Linked DNA regions of Thermopolyspora flexuosa. The main gene of each other region encodes a partner of the protein of the gene in region 2 in a complex. Links are inferred from orthologs where the notes say so. Each region holds a gene or a part of one and is shown on either strand. Other genes may lie near its edges.

Region 1 (8,434 bases), 390 kb from region 2 along the record:
AGGCGGGCCGCGCGGCACCGGAAAACCGGATATGTTGCGACGCCGTCCCCGGGTTTCGGCAGGCATTCAACGATCTTTTCTGGGCACCCGTTCCACCGGCACACAAGGAGGCTTTCGAAGATCATTCACAACCGGCCCGCCGTGCCATTCCGTGGAACGGTCCAATCCCGGCGGTGATGTTCCTCACCACAACCGCACGCGACCGGGTGTGCGACGCCGCCGCCCGCCGGGCCGTACCCCCTGCGCCGGGCCCGCGGCCGGGCCGCAGAGGGCGACGCCGCAGGTCGGCGGCGACCCGCCCGATGCGGTACCGGGGCGCCCCGGCGCCCCGCGGGGGGTGTTGCCCCGGCACACCCCACCGCATAATCGAGAAATTCTCGTATCCACCGGGGAAGGGCGCAGACCATCCGCCGCTGTCATACTTCCTGTTGCTCCTCCCGACCCTGTTTCATCGGGTGAAAAGAGTTCGGCCATGCATCACATCAACCACTTCTCCCAAGGGTTGATCACGCCCTTGCTCGGATATGCCATGTCCGTCGTCGGCTCCCTGCTGGGATTGCTGTTCGCGGCGCGGGCCCGCAGCACCGAAGGGGCCGCGCGGGTGCGCCGGCTCGCCGGCTCCGCGCTCGCCCTCGGCGGCACCGGCATCTGGGTGATGCACTTCATCGCGATGATGGGCTTCTCGGTGAGCGGGGCCACGATCCGTTACGACGTCATGCTCACCGCGGCCTCGGCCGTCGTGGCGGTCGTGGTCGTCGGCGCCGGGCTGCTGCTCGTCTCGTACGGCGGGACCCGTCCGGCCCCGCTGCTCGGCGGCGGCCTGCTCACCGGCTGCGGCGTCGCGTCGATGCACTACCTGGGCATGGCCGCGATGAACACCACGGTGAGGCTCTCCTACGACCCGGTCACCGTCGTGCTGTCGGTGGTGATCGCGGTCGCGGCGGCCACGGTCGCGCTGTGGTTCAGCCTGCGGGTGCGCGGGAGGCTGCTCACGCTCGGCGCGGCGCTGCTCATGGGCGTCGCCGTGACCGGCATGCACTACACCGGCATGTTCGCGATGAGCGTCACCGGGACCGGGTCCTCCGAGCCGCCGCCGGGCGCGGCCCCGATCGACTTCCTGGTCCCGCTGCTGGTCGGGATCAGCCTGCTCACCATCGGCCTGCTCATGGCCGTGATGCTCTCGCCATCGGAGAAGGAGCTGCGCAGCGAGGCCGAGCTGCTCGCGCGCATCGAGCGGCGCCGGGAGCAGGAGGACCCGCCGCCGGCGACCGGGGGCCGGCACCGCGGCCCCGCGGTACGGCACGGCGGGCCGCAGCCGCAGCGGCGGGCCGGCCGTACCCCGGCGTCCGGGCCCGGGTGGCCCGGGAACGGCGGCCCGGGTGCCGCCGGGCCGGACGACCGGCCGTCGCTGTTCGATCCCCGGTCCCGTCCCTGACCCGGGCCGGCCGGCACCGGCGTGGTGACGCCGGCAGGCCGTTCACGCACCGACCCGGCGCCGGCACGGGGCCGGACGCCGGGTCGGTCACGCGTGGTGCACCGCGGCCGGATCAGCCGAAGAAGACCTCGGCCTCCTCGTAACGCTCCACCGGGACGAGCTTGAGCTGGTCGACCGCCTCCTCGAGGCCTACGCGGACGATCTCGGTGCCGCGCAGCGCGACCATCTTGCCGAAGTCGCCGTCCTGCACCGCGTCGATCGCGTGCAGGCCGAACCGGGTGGCGAGCACGCGGTCGAAGGCGCTCGGGGTGCCACCGCGCTGGATGTGGCCGAGCACGGTGGTGCGGGCCTCCTTGCCGGTGCGCTTCTCGATCTCCTTGGCGAGTTGCTCGCCGATGCCGCCGAGGCGGACGTGGCCGAACGCGTCGAGCTCGTTGCTCTGCAGCGCCATCTGGCCCTCGATCGGGTGCGCGCCCTCGGCGACGACGATGATCGGGGCGTAGCGGGTCTTGAACCGGCTCTCGACATAGGCGCAGACCTTGTCGATGTCGAACGGCTTCTCCGGGATGAGGATGACGTTCGCGCCCGCGGCCATACCGGCGTGCAGCGCGATCCAGCCCGCGTGCCGGCCCATGACCTCGCAGATCAGCGCCCGGTGGTGGGACTCGGCGGTGGTGTGCAGCCGGTCGATCGCCTCGGTGGCGATGTTCACCGCGGTGTCGAAGCCGAAGGTGTAATCGGTGGCGTTGAGGTCGTTGTCGATCGTCTTCGGCACGCCGACGACCTTCACGCCGCTCTCGAACAGCTTGCGCGCCACACCGAGGGTGTCCTCGCCGCCGATCGCGATGAGGGCGTCGACGCCGTTCTTCTCCAGGTTCTCCTTGATCCGCTCGACGCCGTTCTCGATCTTCATCGGGTTCGTCCGGGACGAGCCGAGAATGGTGCCGCCACGGGGCAGGATGCCGCGGACCGCCTCGATGTCGAGCGGCATCGTGTCGTTCTCCAGCGGACCGCGCCAGCCGTCGCGGAACCCGACGAACTCGTGGCCGTACACGCTGATCCCCTTACGGACCACGGCCCGGATCACTGCGTTGAGACCGGGGCAGTCGCCGCCCCCGGTGAGCACACCTATGCGCATTGCGGGTTCCTCCCGATGGATCTCACAGATCGGTTCTGTTGGTCACGGCGGTCCATCCCGCCGGCCGACGCCTGGTCCGGCACGTCCCCCACACGCTGCCCGGCAGCGGGCAGGCGACACGGACGGACAACGCTACCGAATTGTGCCCTACACCAGGGGATTGGTCTAGACCAAACGGTGACACGACGAGAATCAGGACTTTATACTTGACTGAGTCAACGAATTAGTTGAGGTGGGCAGTGGATCAAGTCGCCGCCATCCGTGCCTTCAACCGCTTCTACACCCGGCACCTCGGGGTCCTGTCCGCCGGGCTGCTGGACACCCCCTACTCCCTCACCGAGGCCAGGATCCTGTTCGAGATCGGGCTGCGGGACGCCTGCGAGACCGGCGAGCTGCGCCGGATGCTCGGCCTCGACGCCGGATACCTCAGCCGCATCCTGTCCCGGTTCGAGGCCGACGGCCTGGTCACCCGGGAGCGCTCCGCCACCGACGGCCGCCGGCAGATCATCCGGCTCACCGACGCGGGGCGTGCCGCCCGCGCCATGCTCGACGAGCGCGCCGCCGCGCAGATCCGCGCCTTCCTCGACCCGCTTCCGGAGGAGGAGCGGCGGCGGCTCGTCGCGGCGATGGGGACGATCCGGGATATCCTCGAGGGCGCCCGCCCGGCCGGGCCGTACCTGCTCCGTCCGCCCCGGCCCGGCGACCTCGGCTGGGTGGTGTACCGGCACGGCGCGCTCTACCACGACGAGTACGGGTGGGACGAGACCTTCGAGCGACTCGTCCTCGGCATCGTGAACGACTACGTCGCCGCCCAGGGCGACAAGGGCCAGGCGGGCTGGGTCGCCGAGCTGGACGGCGAGCCGGTCGGGTTCATCGCCTGCATGCGCCAGGACGCCCGGACCGCGCAGCTGCGGCTGCTCCTCGTCGAGCCCTCCGCGCGGGGCATGGGCATCGGCTCCCGGCTGGTGGACGAGTGCCTGCGCTTCGCGCGCACCGCGGGCTACTCGCGCATCACGCTCATGACCTACGACGTGCTCGCCGACGCCCGGCGCATCTACCGGCGCGCGGGCTTCGAGCTGGAGAGCGAGACGCCGGAGCGCGCGTTCGGCAAGGACATGGTCCGCCAGACGTGGTCCCGCGACCTGTGACGCCGGTACGGCCACCGCCGCCGCGGGTGACCGCGCCGGGCCACCCGCGGCGACGCCGGCGTCAGGGGCGGGCCGCCGCCTCCGGGCGCGGGTCCGGGACGGGCGCCGCCGCGGGCTCGGGCCGCAGGCCGGACAGCCGGCGCAGCGGCCCGGGGGCCCACCAGTTGGCCCGGCCCGCCAGGCGCATCGCCGCGGGCACCAGGATCGCGCGGATCACCGTGGCGTCGACGAGCACCGCGACGGCCACGCCGACGCCGAGCATCTGCACGAAGACCACCTGCGCCGTGCCGTACGCCGCGAACGAGAGGGCGAGGATCCCGCCCGCGGCCGTGATCAGCGGCCCGCCGTGGCGCAGCCCGGCGGCGACGGCGGTCTCGGTGTCGCCGGTGCGCCGGTACTCCTCGGTGATCCGGGACAGCAGGAACACCTCGTAGTCCATGGACAGGCCGTAGGCGACGCAGAGCATCAGGATCGGGATGCTCGGGTCGACGCTGCCGGTCGGCGTGAACCCCAGCACTCCCGACAGGTTGCCCTCCTGGTAGACCCACACGATGACGCCGAACATCACCGCCAGGCTGAGCGCGTTGAGCACCGCCGCCTTCAGCGGGATCAGCAGGCTGCCGGTGAGCCGGAACAGCACGGCGAAGGTGACCGCGAACATCAGGCCGAGCGCCCACGGCAGCCGGTCCACCACCGAGGCCCGGTAGTCGGCGAGCTCGGCCGGATAGCCGCCGACCAGGACCGGGAACGGCGCGGGCTGGGCGCGCACCCGGTCGACCAGCCGGACCGGATCGGCGGCCATCGCCTCGGCCGACGGGACCACCGACAGCCAGGTCCCCTCGCCGCCGTCGCGGGGCCGGAACCGGCCGACATCGCCGTCGCCGACCCGGGCCCCGCCGGCGTAGGAGCCCGCGGCCGAGTCGACCTGCGCGACGCCGGGCAGCCGGGACAGCGCCGCCGCGTACCCGGCCACCGCGTCGCGGTCCACGGCCGCGCCGGGCGCGGAGACCACCTGCAGCGCGTCGGTCTCCTCGGCCGGGAAGGCGGCGCGGACGATCTCCTGGGTCTGCCGGGCGGGGGCGGAGGCGGGCAGGATGCGGTCGTCGGCCACCCCGAACCGCAGCCCGAGCACCGGCGAGGCGAGCAGCAGCAGGGCCGCGGCCGCGACGCCCCCGAAGGCGAGCGGCCGCCGCATCACCCGGGCGGCGAGGCCGGTCCAGAACCCGCCGCGCGCGACCGGCTCCGCGGCGTGTCCGCCGGCGTGGCCGCCCCGGGGCAGTACGGCACCGCCTGTCACGGCCAGCACCGCGGGCAGCACGACGAGCGACGCGACCACCCCGCCGACCACGACCGCGATCCCGGCGTAGGCGAACGAGCGCAGGAAGTCGAACGGCAGCACCAGCAGCACGGCGAGCGACGCGGCCACCGTGGCCCCGCTGAAGATCACCGTGTGCCCGGCGTGCTCCACCGCGCGGGCGACGGCCTCCTGCCGCTCGCGGCCGTGCCGTACCTCCTCGCGGAAGCGGGAGACCACGAACAGCGCGTGGTCGACGCCGAGGCCGAGCCCCATCGCCAGCGTGAGGTTGAGCGCGAACGTGGAGATGTCGGTGAACAGCAGCGGGATGCGGAGCAGCGCCAGCCCGATCACCATGGCGAACAGGCCCGCCGCGATCGGCAGCACGGCGGCGAGGATGCGGCGCAGGTAGAGCCAGAGCAGCAGGAAGACGAGCGGGAAGATGACCAGCTCGGCGCGGAGGAAGTCCTGCCGGGCCAGCGGCACGGTCTGGCGGAACACCTCCTCGCCGCCGCCCGCGCGCACCTCGATCGCGTGGTCGCCGCGGGTCACCTCGGGCAGCAGCGCGGGCAGGATCCGGGCCCGCACGTGGTCGGCGTCCCCGGGGATGCGGGCGAGGATCAGGGCGTGGCGGCCGTCGGTGCTGCGCAGCGTGGCCGGGGCGCCGCGGGTCCAGTACGAGGCCGCCTCGGCCACCCCCTCGAAGGCGGCCACCCGGGCGGTGAGCGCCCGGCCGGAGGCCGCGACCTGTGGGTCGTCCACGTCCCCGCGGCGGGCGGTGACCAGCAGGATCAGGTCGGCCCCGCCGGTGCCGAAGCGTTCGGCGAGCTGGGCGGCGGTGCGGTCCGACTCCGACCCGGGCGCCTCGAAGCGGGCGAGCGACAGCGCGCCCACGGTGCCCGCGGCGAGCACGCCCGCGACCACGGCGGCGACCAGCGAGCACAGCAGCACGAGGCGGCGCCGCCGCACCGCCCACCACCCGAGGCGGCGCAGCGGATGGCCCCGCCGGGTCCTGTTCTCCATGACTCCCCCGCGAAACTCGGTAAAGTACTCGTATTTGGTGGACCCAGAAATACAAGTAAACACTCGTGTTTGTCAACGGGGGTGGCGCATGCCCGAGCAGCGGCGGCCGGTGCGGCGGCAGGCCCGCGGGCTGAAACGCATGGAGGCGATCCTGGACGCGGCCGAGCAGGTGATCGAGGAGGTCGGGTACGCCGACGCCACGACGAACGCGATCGCCGCCCGGGCCGGGATCTCACCGGGGTCGCTCTACCAGTTCTTCCGCAACAAGGAGGAGATCCTCGACGGCCTGCTCGAGCGCTTCACCACCGGCCGCAAGCGGTTCTGGGACACCTACTTCACCCCGGAGACCGAGCGGCTGCCCCTGCCCGAGCTGGTCGACAAGGTGATCGACGCCGCCGTCGGGTTCAAGCGCGCCCACCCGGCCTACTGGTCCCTGCTGTACGGCTCGGCGATCGCCGACCGCCTGGCCGAGGCGTCGGCGCGGCTGCACGCCGACCTCGCCGGGCTGTTCGCCGAGGTGCTCGGCCGGCGCGCCCCGCACCTGCCCGCACAGCGCCGCCTCGCGATCGCCGGCATGGTGCTCGCCACGGTGACCGCGGTGATGCCGCGCATCGTCGAGGCCGACCCCGCCCGCGCCGGCGAGCTCACCGCCGAGCTGAAGGCCATGCTCACCGCCTACCTCACCGCGGCCCTGGCGCCCGGGCGGTGAGCAGGACGCACAAAGCCCGCCGGCCGAACCGGCCGACGGGCTTGCCGATACGAGAGGGCGCGCGACCTCAGCCGCGGCCGATGCGCCCGAACGGGCCGCTCACCGCGTAGGTGACGCCGCCGGTGCCGGACGCCGGCCCCGCGGCCCCGCGCTGCGAGGAGAAGTAGAGGTGCCGGCCGTCCGGCGAGAACGCCAGGCCGGTGATGGCCGAGGAGTCGTGGCCGGTGACCCGGAGGAACGGCGCGGCGGTGCCGTCGGCGGTCAGCACGTCGATGGTCATGCCGTCGCCCGCCACGAACAGCTCACCCGTGTCGCCGACCAGGGCCGGGATGAGCGACGCGGCGTCGGAGGTGGCCTCGAGGCGGTGGTGCACCGCGTCGTACGACCACACCAGCCCGTCGGCGGTGACGAACCGGCACACGCCGTCCGCGAAGTGGCAGCCGGCGGGGCGCTCGAACCGCCGGGCGCCGGGCACCTGGCTGCGCACCGGTTCGATCAGGCCGGCCGGGTTGGGCACCCGCCGCCAGACGATCGGCCCGGCCCCGGCGGGGGCGGTGACGAGGACCTCCAGCGTCCCGGAGGTCAGGTCGCCCCACTCGTCAGGGACGAACCGGTAGAAGCAGCCGTCCGGCTCGTCCTCGGTGAGGTACACGACCCGGCGGTCCGGGTCGCACGCCAGGCTCGAGTGGGTGAGCCGCCCCATGGACAGGCGGGGCATCGCCGCCGCCGTGCCGTACGGGTCGCATTCGAAGATCCGGCCGCCGGGGATCGCCTCGCCGGACAACCAGGTGTGCCAGGGCGTGGCGCAGCCCACGCCGTTGAAGCTGGTGCCGGAGAGGATGCGGTAGGCGCCGCGCGCCGTCCCGTCGGGCGCGAAGCGGATCGCGGTGACCCCGCCGAGCAGCGAGGTCTCCGAGTTGGAGACGTAGATCCACTCGTCGCCGTCGGGGAAGCAGGCGCCGCCGTCGGGCGCCGAATGCCACACCACGCCCGCGGTCTTGTACCCCGAGCGCGCGATCACCCGTACGGTGAACCCCTCGGGTACGGCGATGCCGTTCTCGTCGGGGGCGCGCAGCGGGCCGTAGGGGCCGTTGCGGGAGTGCGGGCGGGCGGCGGCGAGCACCGCTCGCCACAGCGGGCCATCGGCCGCGGTGTGCCGGATGGCGGAGGCGGTCGCGCGTCTCCCGCCGGGCGGCGCAGCGAGCGCCCCCGGCCGGGCTGAACTGCTGCGGGACATGCTCTCTCCCCCAGAGCACTCGGCGACGGACGCCGGCCGGATCGGGCGTCCAGACACACGCTACGCCTGTGCTCCGGCACCATGGGGGATTTCGGGTGAACGATGCGTGTTTCTTGCACCCTGCTCCGCCGCACCGCCCGGCCGGGTGCGGGGTGAGGGGCGTCCCGCGGCGCCCCGCCCCGCATCCCGCGTACGCTCCGTGCCGGGCGGATGCCGGTGGGTGAAGGGCGCGTCACCTCGCAGCGTCACCTCGCAGCGTCACCTCAAGATGGCCCGGTCAGCGCTGGGCCTGCATCATCCAGTGCTGCTGCTCGAGGTCCTGGGCGGCCTCGATGAGCAGGTCCTGGGTGACCGGGTCGGGCTGCTCGGTCCGGTCCACGCGCTCGCGCATGCGCCGTACGCAGCCCTCGAGGATGTCGGTGAACGCCTCGACGACCTGCGTGTCCTGGA
Region 2 (8,505 bases):
TACAGGTCGAGTTCCTACAGGTCGAGCAGGTGCTCCAGCCCGACGGTGAGGCCGGGCAGCTCACGGATGCGCCGCACGCCGAGCAGCACCCCCGGCGTGAACGACGCCCGGCTCATCGTGTCGTGCCGGATCGTCAGCGTCTCGCCCTCGCCGCCGAGCAGCACCTCCTGGTGGGCGATGAGGGCGGCGAGCCGTACCGCGTGCACCCGCACGCCCTCGACCTCCGCGCCCCGCGCCCCGGGCAGCGCCGAGGTGGTCGCGTCCGGCGACGGTCCCCGTCCCGCCGCGCGCCGCGCCTCGGCGACGAGCTCCGCGGTACGGCGGGCCGTACCGGACGGCGCGTCGGCCTTGTTCGGGTGATGCAGCTCCACGATCTCGACCGAGTCGAAGTAGCGGGCCGCCTTCTGGGCGAAGTGCATCATCAGCACCGCCCCGATGCCGAAGTTCGGGGCGATCAGCACGTTGACGCCCTCGTGCTCGCGGAGCCACCCGCGGACCGTCTCCAGCCGCTCGGCGTCGAACCCGGTGGTGCCCACCACCGCGTGCAGCCCGTGCGAGATGCACCAGTGGAGGTTGTCCATGACCACGTCCGGGTGGGTGAAGTCCACCACCACCTCGGCCGCGGTCAGCGCCTCCCGCGGATCGCCCTTGTCCACGGCGGCCACGAGCTCCATGTCCTCGGCCGCCTCGACCGCCTTACAGACCTCGACACCGACGCGCCCACGCGCGCCCAGCACACCTACCCGAATCACGAGCCCCAAGCGTATCCGCTTTCCCCGCGGACGCTCGCTCGGGACCGGCCCGGGCGGCCGGACGCGCGCGGAGACGGCGGTCAGGCGATGTAGTCGGAGAAGTCCCGGCCGGCGTACGGGCCGATCACCGCGAGGGTGAGCGGCCGGTTGAGCACCTCCCGGGCCACCGCCGCGACGTCCTCGGGGGTGACCGCGTCGATGCGGCGCAGCACCTCGTCGACCGGCATGAGCCCGTCGTAGACCAGCTCGCTCTTGCCGATCCGGGACATGCGCGAGCCGGTGTCCTCCAGGCCGAGCACGAGGCCGCCGCGCATCTGGCCCTTGCCGCGGACGATCTCCTCCTCGGTGAGGCCCTCGGCGACCACCCGGGCCAGCTCGTCCCGGCAGATCTTCAGCACCTCGTCGATCTTCGAGGGCAGGCAGCCCACGTAGATGCCGAACTGGCCGGTGTCCGCGTACTGGGAGGTGTAGCTGTACGCCGAGTAGGCCAGGCCGCGCTTCTCCCGGATCTCCTGGAAGAGCCGGGACGACATGCCGCCGCCGAGCGCCGCGTTGAGCACCCCGAGGGCGAACCGCCGGTCGTCGGTGCGGGCCAGGCCGGTGGTGCCGAGCACGAGGTTCGCCTGCTCGGTGGGCCGGTCGAGCACCCGCACCCCGGACCGGAACGGCACGCCGGGCCCGGACAGCCGCGGCGGCGCGGGCGGCGCGTCGCCCTCGAGCGCGCCCACCCGGTCGTACGCCTCGGCGACGAGCTCGACCACCCGGTCGTGGTCGACCCCGCCCGCCACCGAGACCACGGTCCGCGGCGGCCGGTAGAACCGGTGGTAGTACTCGGCGATGCGGTCCCGGGTGAGCGCGTTGATCGACTTGACCGTGCCGAGGATCGGCCGCCCGATCGGCGTGTCGCCGTACAGCTCGGCGGAGAACTGCTCGTGCACGACGTCGGACGGGTCGTCGTCGTGCATGGCGATCTCCTCGAGGATCACCGCCCGCTCGGACTCCACGTCCTCGGGGGTGATCAGCGAGGAGGTCACCAGGTCGGCGAGCACGTCGATGGCGAGCGGCAGGTCCTCGTCGAGCACCCGGGCGTAGTAGCAGGTGTACTCCTTGGCGGTGAAGGCGTTGATCTCGCCGCCGATGCCCTCGATCGCCGCGGAGATCTCCAGTGCGTTCCGCCGGGGCGTGCCCTTGAACAGCAGGTGCTCCAGGAAGTGGGTGGCCCCCATGTGCTCGGGGGCCTCGTCCCGCGACCCGATGCCGACCCACATGCCGACCGAGACGCTGCGCACGGCCGGCATGGTCTCGGTCACCACCCGGAGCCCGCCGGGGAGAACGGTGCGGCGGACCACCCCGGCACCGTTCTCGCCGTCGTGGAGAGTGATCGTGTTCAGTGGTCGTTTCACGTCAGTGCCGGACGCAATCAGGAGTTGCCCTCGTTGCGCGCGCCACGGGAGCGGGTACGGCGCCGCCGCCCGGTGGACGACGACTCGCCCTGCTCGGCACCGCCGCCGCCCGCCTTCGCGGCCGCGCCGGCCTTCGCCGCTTCCTTCTCCTTGGCCTTCTTCGCCTCGGCCTCGATCACCTCGACCGGGACGAGGGAGAGCTTGCCGCGCGGGTCGATCTCGGCGATCTCCACCTGGATCTTCTCGCCGACGCTCATCACGTCCTCGACGTTGTCGATGCGCTTGCCGCCGTGCAGCTTGCGGATCTGCGAGACGTGCAGCAGGCCGTCCTTGCCCGGCAGCAGCGAGACGAACGCGCCGAACGCGGCGATCTTGACGACGGTGCCGAGGTAGCGCTCGCCGACCTCGGGCATGTGCGGGTTGGCGATCGCGTTGATCGCCGCCCGGGCGGCCTCGGCGGACGGGCCGTCGGTGGCGCCGATGTAGATGGTGCCGTCGTCCTCGATGGTGATCTCGGCGCCGGTCTCGTCCTGGATCTGGTTGATCATCTTGCCCTTCGGGCCGATGACCTCGCCGATCTTGTCGACCGGGACCTTGATCGTGATGATCCGCGGCGCGGTCGGGTTCATCTCGGCCGGGGCGTCGATCGCCTCGCGCATCACGTCGAGGATCGCCAGCCGGGCCGCCTTCGCCTGCTTGAGCGCGCCCGCGAGCACCTCGGCCGGGATGCCGTCGAGCTTGGTGTCGAGCTGCAGCGCGGTGATGATGTCCCGGGTGCCGGCGACCTTGAAGTCCATGTCACCGAACGCGTCCTCGGCGCCGAGGATGTCGGTGAGCGTGACGTACTGGCCGTTCTCGTAGATGAGGCCCATCGCGATGCCGGCGACCATGTCCTTCAGCGGCACACCGGCGTCGAGCAGCGACATCGTGGACGCGCACACCGAGCCCATCGAGGTCGAGCCGTTCGACCCGAGCGCCTCGGAGACCTGCCGGATCGCGTACGGGAACTCCTCGCGCGACGGCAGCACGGGGATGAGCGCCCGCTCGGCGAGCGCGCCGTGCCCGATCTCCCGCCGCTTCGGCGAGCCCACCCGGCCGGTCTCGCCGGTCGAGTACGGCGGCATGTTGTAGTTGTGCATGTAGCGCTTGGTGCGCTCGGGGCTGAGCGAGTCGATCATCTGCTCCATGCGGAGCATGTTGAGCGTGGTGATGCCGAGGATCTGGGTCTCACCGCGCTCGAACAGCGCCGAGCCGTGCACCCGCGGCACCACGTGCACCTCGGCGTTGAGCTGCCGGATGTCCTTGGGCCCGCGGCCGTCGATGCGCACGCCCTCGTTGATGATCCGCTCGCGGATGAGCTTCTTGGTGAGCGCCCGGAACGCGGCGGCGATCTCCTTCTCCCGGCCCTCGAAGTCGGCGAGCAGCTTCTCCGCGGCGAGCGCCCGGACCCGCTCCAGCTCGGCCTCCCGCTCCTGCTTGGAGGGGATGGTGAGCGCCGCGGCGAGCTCGCTGCGGACCGCGTTCACGACCGCCTCGTAGGCGTCCTCGTGGTAGTCGATGAACAGCGGGTACTCGACCGGCTCCTTGCCGGCCACCTCGGCGAGCCGGGTCTGCGCGTCGCACAGCACCTTGATGAACGGCTTGGCGGCCTCGAGGCCCTCGGCGACCCGCTGCTCGTCCGGCGGGGTCCCGCCCTCCTCGATGAGCTGCAGCGTGTTCTTGGTGGACTCCGCCTCCACCATCATGATCGCGACGTCGCCGTCCTCGAGCACCCGGCCCGCGACGACCATGTCGAACGTCGCCCGCTCCAGCTCGCTGTGGGTCGGGAACGCCACCCACTGGCCCTCGATCAGCGCCACGCGCACCCCGCCGATCGGGCCGGAGAACGGCAGGCCCGCGAGCTGGGTCGACATCGACGCGGCGTTGATCGCCACCACGTCGTACAGGTGGTCGGGGTGGAGCGCGAGGATCGTCGCGATGATCTGGATCTCGTTGCGCAGGCCCTTGGCGAAGCTCGGCCGCAGCGGCCGGTCGATCAGCCGGCAGGTGAGGATCGCGTCCTCGGACGGCCGGCCCTCACGGCGGAAGAACGAGCCGGGGATGCGGCCCGCGGCGTACATCCGCTCCTCGACGTCGACGGTGAGCGGGAAGAAGTCGAGCGCCTCCTTGGGCTGCTTGGAGACCGTGGTGGCGGACAGCACCATGGTCTCGTCGTCGAGGTAGGCGACCGCGCTTCCCGCCGCCTGGCGGGCGAGCCGTCCGGTCTCGAACCGGACGACGCGCGTGCCGAAGGAGCCGTTGTCGATGACGGCCTCTGTGGTGTGGACTCCCTCCACGGGGGACCTCCTTCTCGGGTTGGTCTCCCCGCGCCCGGCGCACTCGCCTGCTCCCCGTCAAGTGCAGCGCCGGTCTTCGATCGAAGCACCCGGTCTGTACGGCGGTAGCCGTGACCATCCGGAGGCCACTACCGAGGACCGGCCCTCCGACTCCGCGGGAACGCGCCAGCGCGGACGCGGGGCACTGTCTGTTCAGTTGTGTTGTCCCTACGGCCCAGTCTGCTCAAAAAGTGGGTCATTTAACGGGCGCGACGCGCCGTGGACCCACACCAGACCGGTATTTGACCGGATACGAGTGAGGGGGCGACCCGACCGCCGCCCCCTTGGCCACTCTATCGGCGCAGGCCAAGCCGCTCGATCAGCGACCGATACCGCTCGATGTCCCGCGACTGCAGGTACTTCAGCAGCCGGCGGCGCCGGCCGACCAGCAGCAGCAGACCGCGGCGGCTGTGGTGGTCGTGCTTGTGCACCTTGAGGTGCTCGGTGAGCTCCTGGATGCGCCGGGTCAGCAGCGCGACCTGGACCTCCGGCGACCCGGTGTCGTTCTCCCCGGTGCCGAACTCCTCAATGATCTTCTTCTTCGTGGCGGTGTCGAGCGACACGGCTCTCCTTAGTCCTCTATGGGCACACCAGAACACACGATGACCGTCGAACGACCGTGTGTGCCTACAGTCGCCGACCGGGAGTCGGCGGACGGCGCAGGACGCGCCGTTGCACAGCCGACATGCAAGGCTACCATCCTGCCACACCCGGCAGCATCTTACCGATCGCCCCGGGATCGCCGCGAAGCTTGCCGTCGATCTCCCGCCACACCGCCGATCTTGCGGTTCCGGCGGCGGGTCAGCGCTCGGCCGTGCCGGACTCAGTGCCGGACTCAGTGCCGGACCGGGCGCCGGGCTGCGCGGTGAGCTCGCGGGTGCGCTCGATGTCCCGCCGCATCTGCTCGATCAGCGCCTCCACGCTGTCGAACCTGAGGTTGTCGCGCAGCCGGTAGCCGAAGTCGACGGCGACGTGCGCGCCGTACAGGTCGAGGTCGTCGCGGTCGAGCGCGTGCGCCTCGACGGTGCGCTCCACCCCGGCGAAGGTGGGGTTGGTGCCCACCGAGATCGCCGCCGGCCAGCGCTCCCCCGGGTACGCGGGCGGGATGCCCGCCACCTCGATGCACTGCAGCCACCCGGCGTAGACGCCGTCGGCCGGGATCGCGGTCCGCTCCGGCGGCTCGACGTTCGCGGTCGGCACGCCGAGGGCGCGGCCCCGCTGGAAGCCGCGCACCACCACGCCCTCGACCCGGTGCGGGCGGCCGAGCGCCTCGGCGGCGCCCGCCACGTCCCCGGCCGCGAGCCGTTCCCGGATCAGCGTGGACGAGATCGTCTCACCGTTGCTCACCAGCGGCACACCCTCGGCGACGAAGTCGTACTTCTCCCCCAGCTCCCGCAGCGTCTCCACGTCGCCCGCCGCCTTGTGGCCGAACCGGAAATTCTCCCCCACCACCAGGCCCGCGACCTTGAGCCGGTCGACGAGCACCGACTGCACGAACTCGTCCGGGGACATCTTGGAGAACTCGAGCGTGAACGGGAGCGTGCACACCGCGTCGACGCCGAGCTCGGCGAGCAGCTCGCCGCGGTACCGCGGGGTGGTGAGGCGGGGCGTCTGGGTGCCGGGGCGCACCACCTCGTCCGGATGCGGGTCGAAGGTGACGACCACCGCGGGCAGGTTGAGCCTGCGCGCCATCTCGACCGCGCGCCGCACCATGCCCTGGTGGCCGCGGTGGACTCCGTCGAACACACCGATCGTGACGACGGATCTGCCCCAGCCCTCGGGCACGTCGTCGAGTCCGTGCCAGAACTCCACCTTGACCTCGTTCCCTTCGGATTGTCGGTCGGCCCTCACCAGCGTGCCACGTTCCCGTCGGCGGCCCCGCACCGGGTGCGCGCGACTCCCCTCCAGGGTCGCATCATCGGGGCCGTTTCCCCCAGAGGCCGGGCTCCCCACGGGAAGCGTACGTCCGGCCTCGTGTTGCCGCGGGCCGTACCGCCCGCCCCGGCCGACGCCGGGGCCTTCTCGCGGCGGTGTCAGGGAACGAAGACGGCCAGGGGCCGGGCCTGCCCGCCCCGTTCCTCGACCAATGCCAGAAGCGTACCGTCCGGGGCGAACACCCCGACCGGCCCGGGGCCGAGCCCGGCCGCGGGCAGCCGCCCGCCGTGCGCGATCACGCGGGCCTGCTCGGCGGTCACCTCCCGGCGCGGGAACGCCGCGGCCACCGCCTCGCCGATCGGCATGATCTCGCACGACCGGGACAGCTGCTCGATCGTGCGCGCCTGCGCCAGCGAGTACGGCCCGACCCGGGTGCGCCGCAGGTAGGTGAGGTGGCCGCCCACGCCGAGCCGTTCCCCCAGGTCGCGGGCGAGCGCGCGGATGTAGGTGCCGCTCGAGCAGTGCACCGTCACGTCCACGTCCACGATCTTCGTCGCGGTGGCGGCGTCCTCGCCGGGCCGGAAGGCGGTGACCTCGAAGGAGTGCACGGTCACCGGGCGGGCGGTCAGCTCGACCTCCTCCCCGGCGCGGGCGCGCCGGTAGGCCCGCTGCCCGTTCACCTTGATCGCGCTGACCTGCGGCGGGATCTGCATGATCGTGCCGGTGAGCTCGGCCACGCCCGCGGCCACCGCCTCGGGCGTGACGCCCGCCGCCGAGGTCACCGCGACCACCTCGCCGTCGGCGTCGTCGGTGTTGGTGGACACCCCGAGCCGGATGGTGCCGTCGTACACCTTCTCGGTGAGCGCCAGGTGGCCGAGCAGCCGGGTCGCCTTCTCCACGCCGACGACGAGCACGCCGGTCGCCATCGGGTCGAGGGTGCCGGCGTGGCCCACCCGGCGGGTGCCGGCGAGCCGGCGCAGCTTGCTCACCACGTCGTGGGACGTCCAGCCGGCCGGCTTGTCGACGATGATCAGGCCGCTTGCGGGCGTGGGCGCCTTCATCGGAACGGATCGCACCTTTCGGATCGGGTCGGGCGTCGGATCGCTGACGGAACGCATGCCGCGCGGGGCGGTCACATCCGGGTGAGCAACGGCCGCAGCAGGGCCAGCGTGTCGTCGGGCGGCAGGTGCGAGGTGAACCCGGCCGCCCGGGCGTGGCCTCCGCCGCCGAGCGCGGCGCAGGCCCGGCCGACGTCGATCGCCCCCTTCGACCGGGCCGACACCTGCCACAGGCCCTCGTCGTCCTGCTTGAGCACCACGGCGACGTCGGCCTCGCCGGCCTGCCGTACCACGTCGATGACCCCCTCGACCTCCTCGTACGGCAGGGCGACCGCGGCCCGGTCGTCCCGGGTGACGTAGGTCCACACCAGGCCGTGCGCCTCGGCCGCGAGCGGCTCCAGGGTGGCCCGCTCCAGCGCGGTGGCGAGCACCTTGAGGTAGCCGAACGGGTTGCCCTCCCACAGCGCGCGGGTGATCGCGTCGGTGGCCAGCCCGGTGGCGACCAGCCGCCCGGCCATGTCGTGCACGGCCGGGGTGACCCCGTACCGGAACGATCCGGTGTCGGTGACCAGCCCGGTGTACAGGCAGGTGGCGATGTGCTCGTCGACGGGCAGGCCGAGCCGGGTGATGAGCTCCTCGGCGAGCACCGCGGTCGCGGCGGCGGTCGGGTCGACCAGGCGCAGCGTGCCGAAGCCGGTGGCCGCCACGTTGGACGCGTGGTGGTCGACGACGAGCAGCTCGGCCGCGTTGCGCGCGTTGTCCTCGAGCAGCCCGAGCCGCTCCACCGTGGCCACGTCGAAGGTGATCATCAGGGCGGGCGCGGCAGGGTACTCGGCGGGCGCCACGAGCAGCTCCTGCCCGGGCAGGAAGCGCAGCAGCCGGGGCACGGCGAAGTGGCGGTCCCCGAACGAGGCGACCACGTGCCGGCCGGCGCCGCGCAGCGCGAGCCCGAGGGCGAGCATCGAGCCGAGCGCGTCGCCGTCGGGCGAGACGTGGCAGGCGAGCGCCACCTCCTCGGCCGACTCGATCGCCGCCACGGCCC

Evidence for each region.
Region 1: FHX40_RS15690 (region 2) and FHX40_RS14005 share a complex: the UniProt entries of both Bacillus subtilis proteins name them as parts of the possible RNA degradosome complex. The link is inferred for Thermopolyspora flexuosa from one-to-one orthologs.

What each region holds. Positions count from the first base shown.
Region 1 is NZ_VFPQ01000001.1:3,315,828-3,324,261, forward strand. Bases 561-3,469 are described here. They hold FHX40_RS14005 (6-phosphofructokinase), read right to left. Parts: upstream 2,574-3,469; coding sequence 1,548-2,573; downstream 561-1,547. Other genes in these bases: FHX40_RS14000 (MHYT domain-containing protein), read left to right, coding at 561-1,435; FHX40_RS14010 (bifunctional helix-turn-helix transcriptional regulator/GNAT family N-acetyltransferase), read left to right, coding at 2,813-3,469. In the rest of the region: more of FHX40_RS14000, read left to right, coding at 530-560; more of FHX40_RS14010, read left to right, coding at 3,470-3,721; FHX40_RS14015 (MMPL family transporter), read right to left, coding at 3,783-6,038; FHX40_RS14020 (TetR/AcrR family transcriptional regulator), read left to right, coding at 6,127-6,747; FHX40_RS14025 (alkaline phosphatase PhoX), read right to left, coding at 6,815-7,984; FHX40_RS14030 (Dps family protein), read right to left, coding at 8,262-8,434. UniProt on the Bacillus subtilis protein: Catalyzes the phosphorylation of D-fructose 6-phosphate to fructose 1,6-bisphosphate by ATP, the first committing step of glycolysis.
Region 2 is NZ_VFPQ01000001.1:3,703,621-3,712,125, forward strand. Bases 1,833-4,812 are described here. They hold FHX40_RS15690 (polyribonucleotide nucleotidyltransferase), read right to left. Parts: upstream 4,492-4,812; coding sequence 2,173-4,491; downstream 1,833-2,172. Other genes in these bases: FHX40_RS15685 (M16 family metallopeptidase), read right to left, coding at 1,833-2,155. Outside these bases: dapB (4-hydroxy-tetrahydrodipicolinate reductase), read right to left, coding at 15-752; more of FHX40_RS15685, read right to left, coding at 833-1,832; rpsO (30S ribosomal protein S15), read right to left, coding at 4,824-5,093; FHX40_RS15700 (bifunctional riboflavin kinase/FAD synthetase), read right to left, coding at 5,332-6,342; tRNA pseudouridine(55) synthase TruB, read right to left, coding at 6,564-7,466; FHX40_RS15710 (DHH family phosphoesterase), read right to left, coding at 7,538-8,505. UniProt on the Bacillus subtilis protein: Involved in mRNA degradation. Catalyzes the phosphorolysis of single-stranded polyribonucleotides processively in the 3'- to 5'-direction. Necessary for competence development in Bacillus subtilis.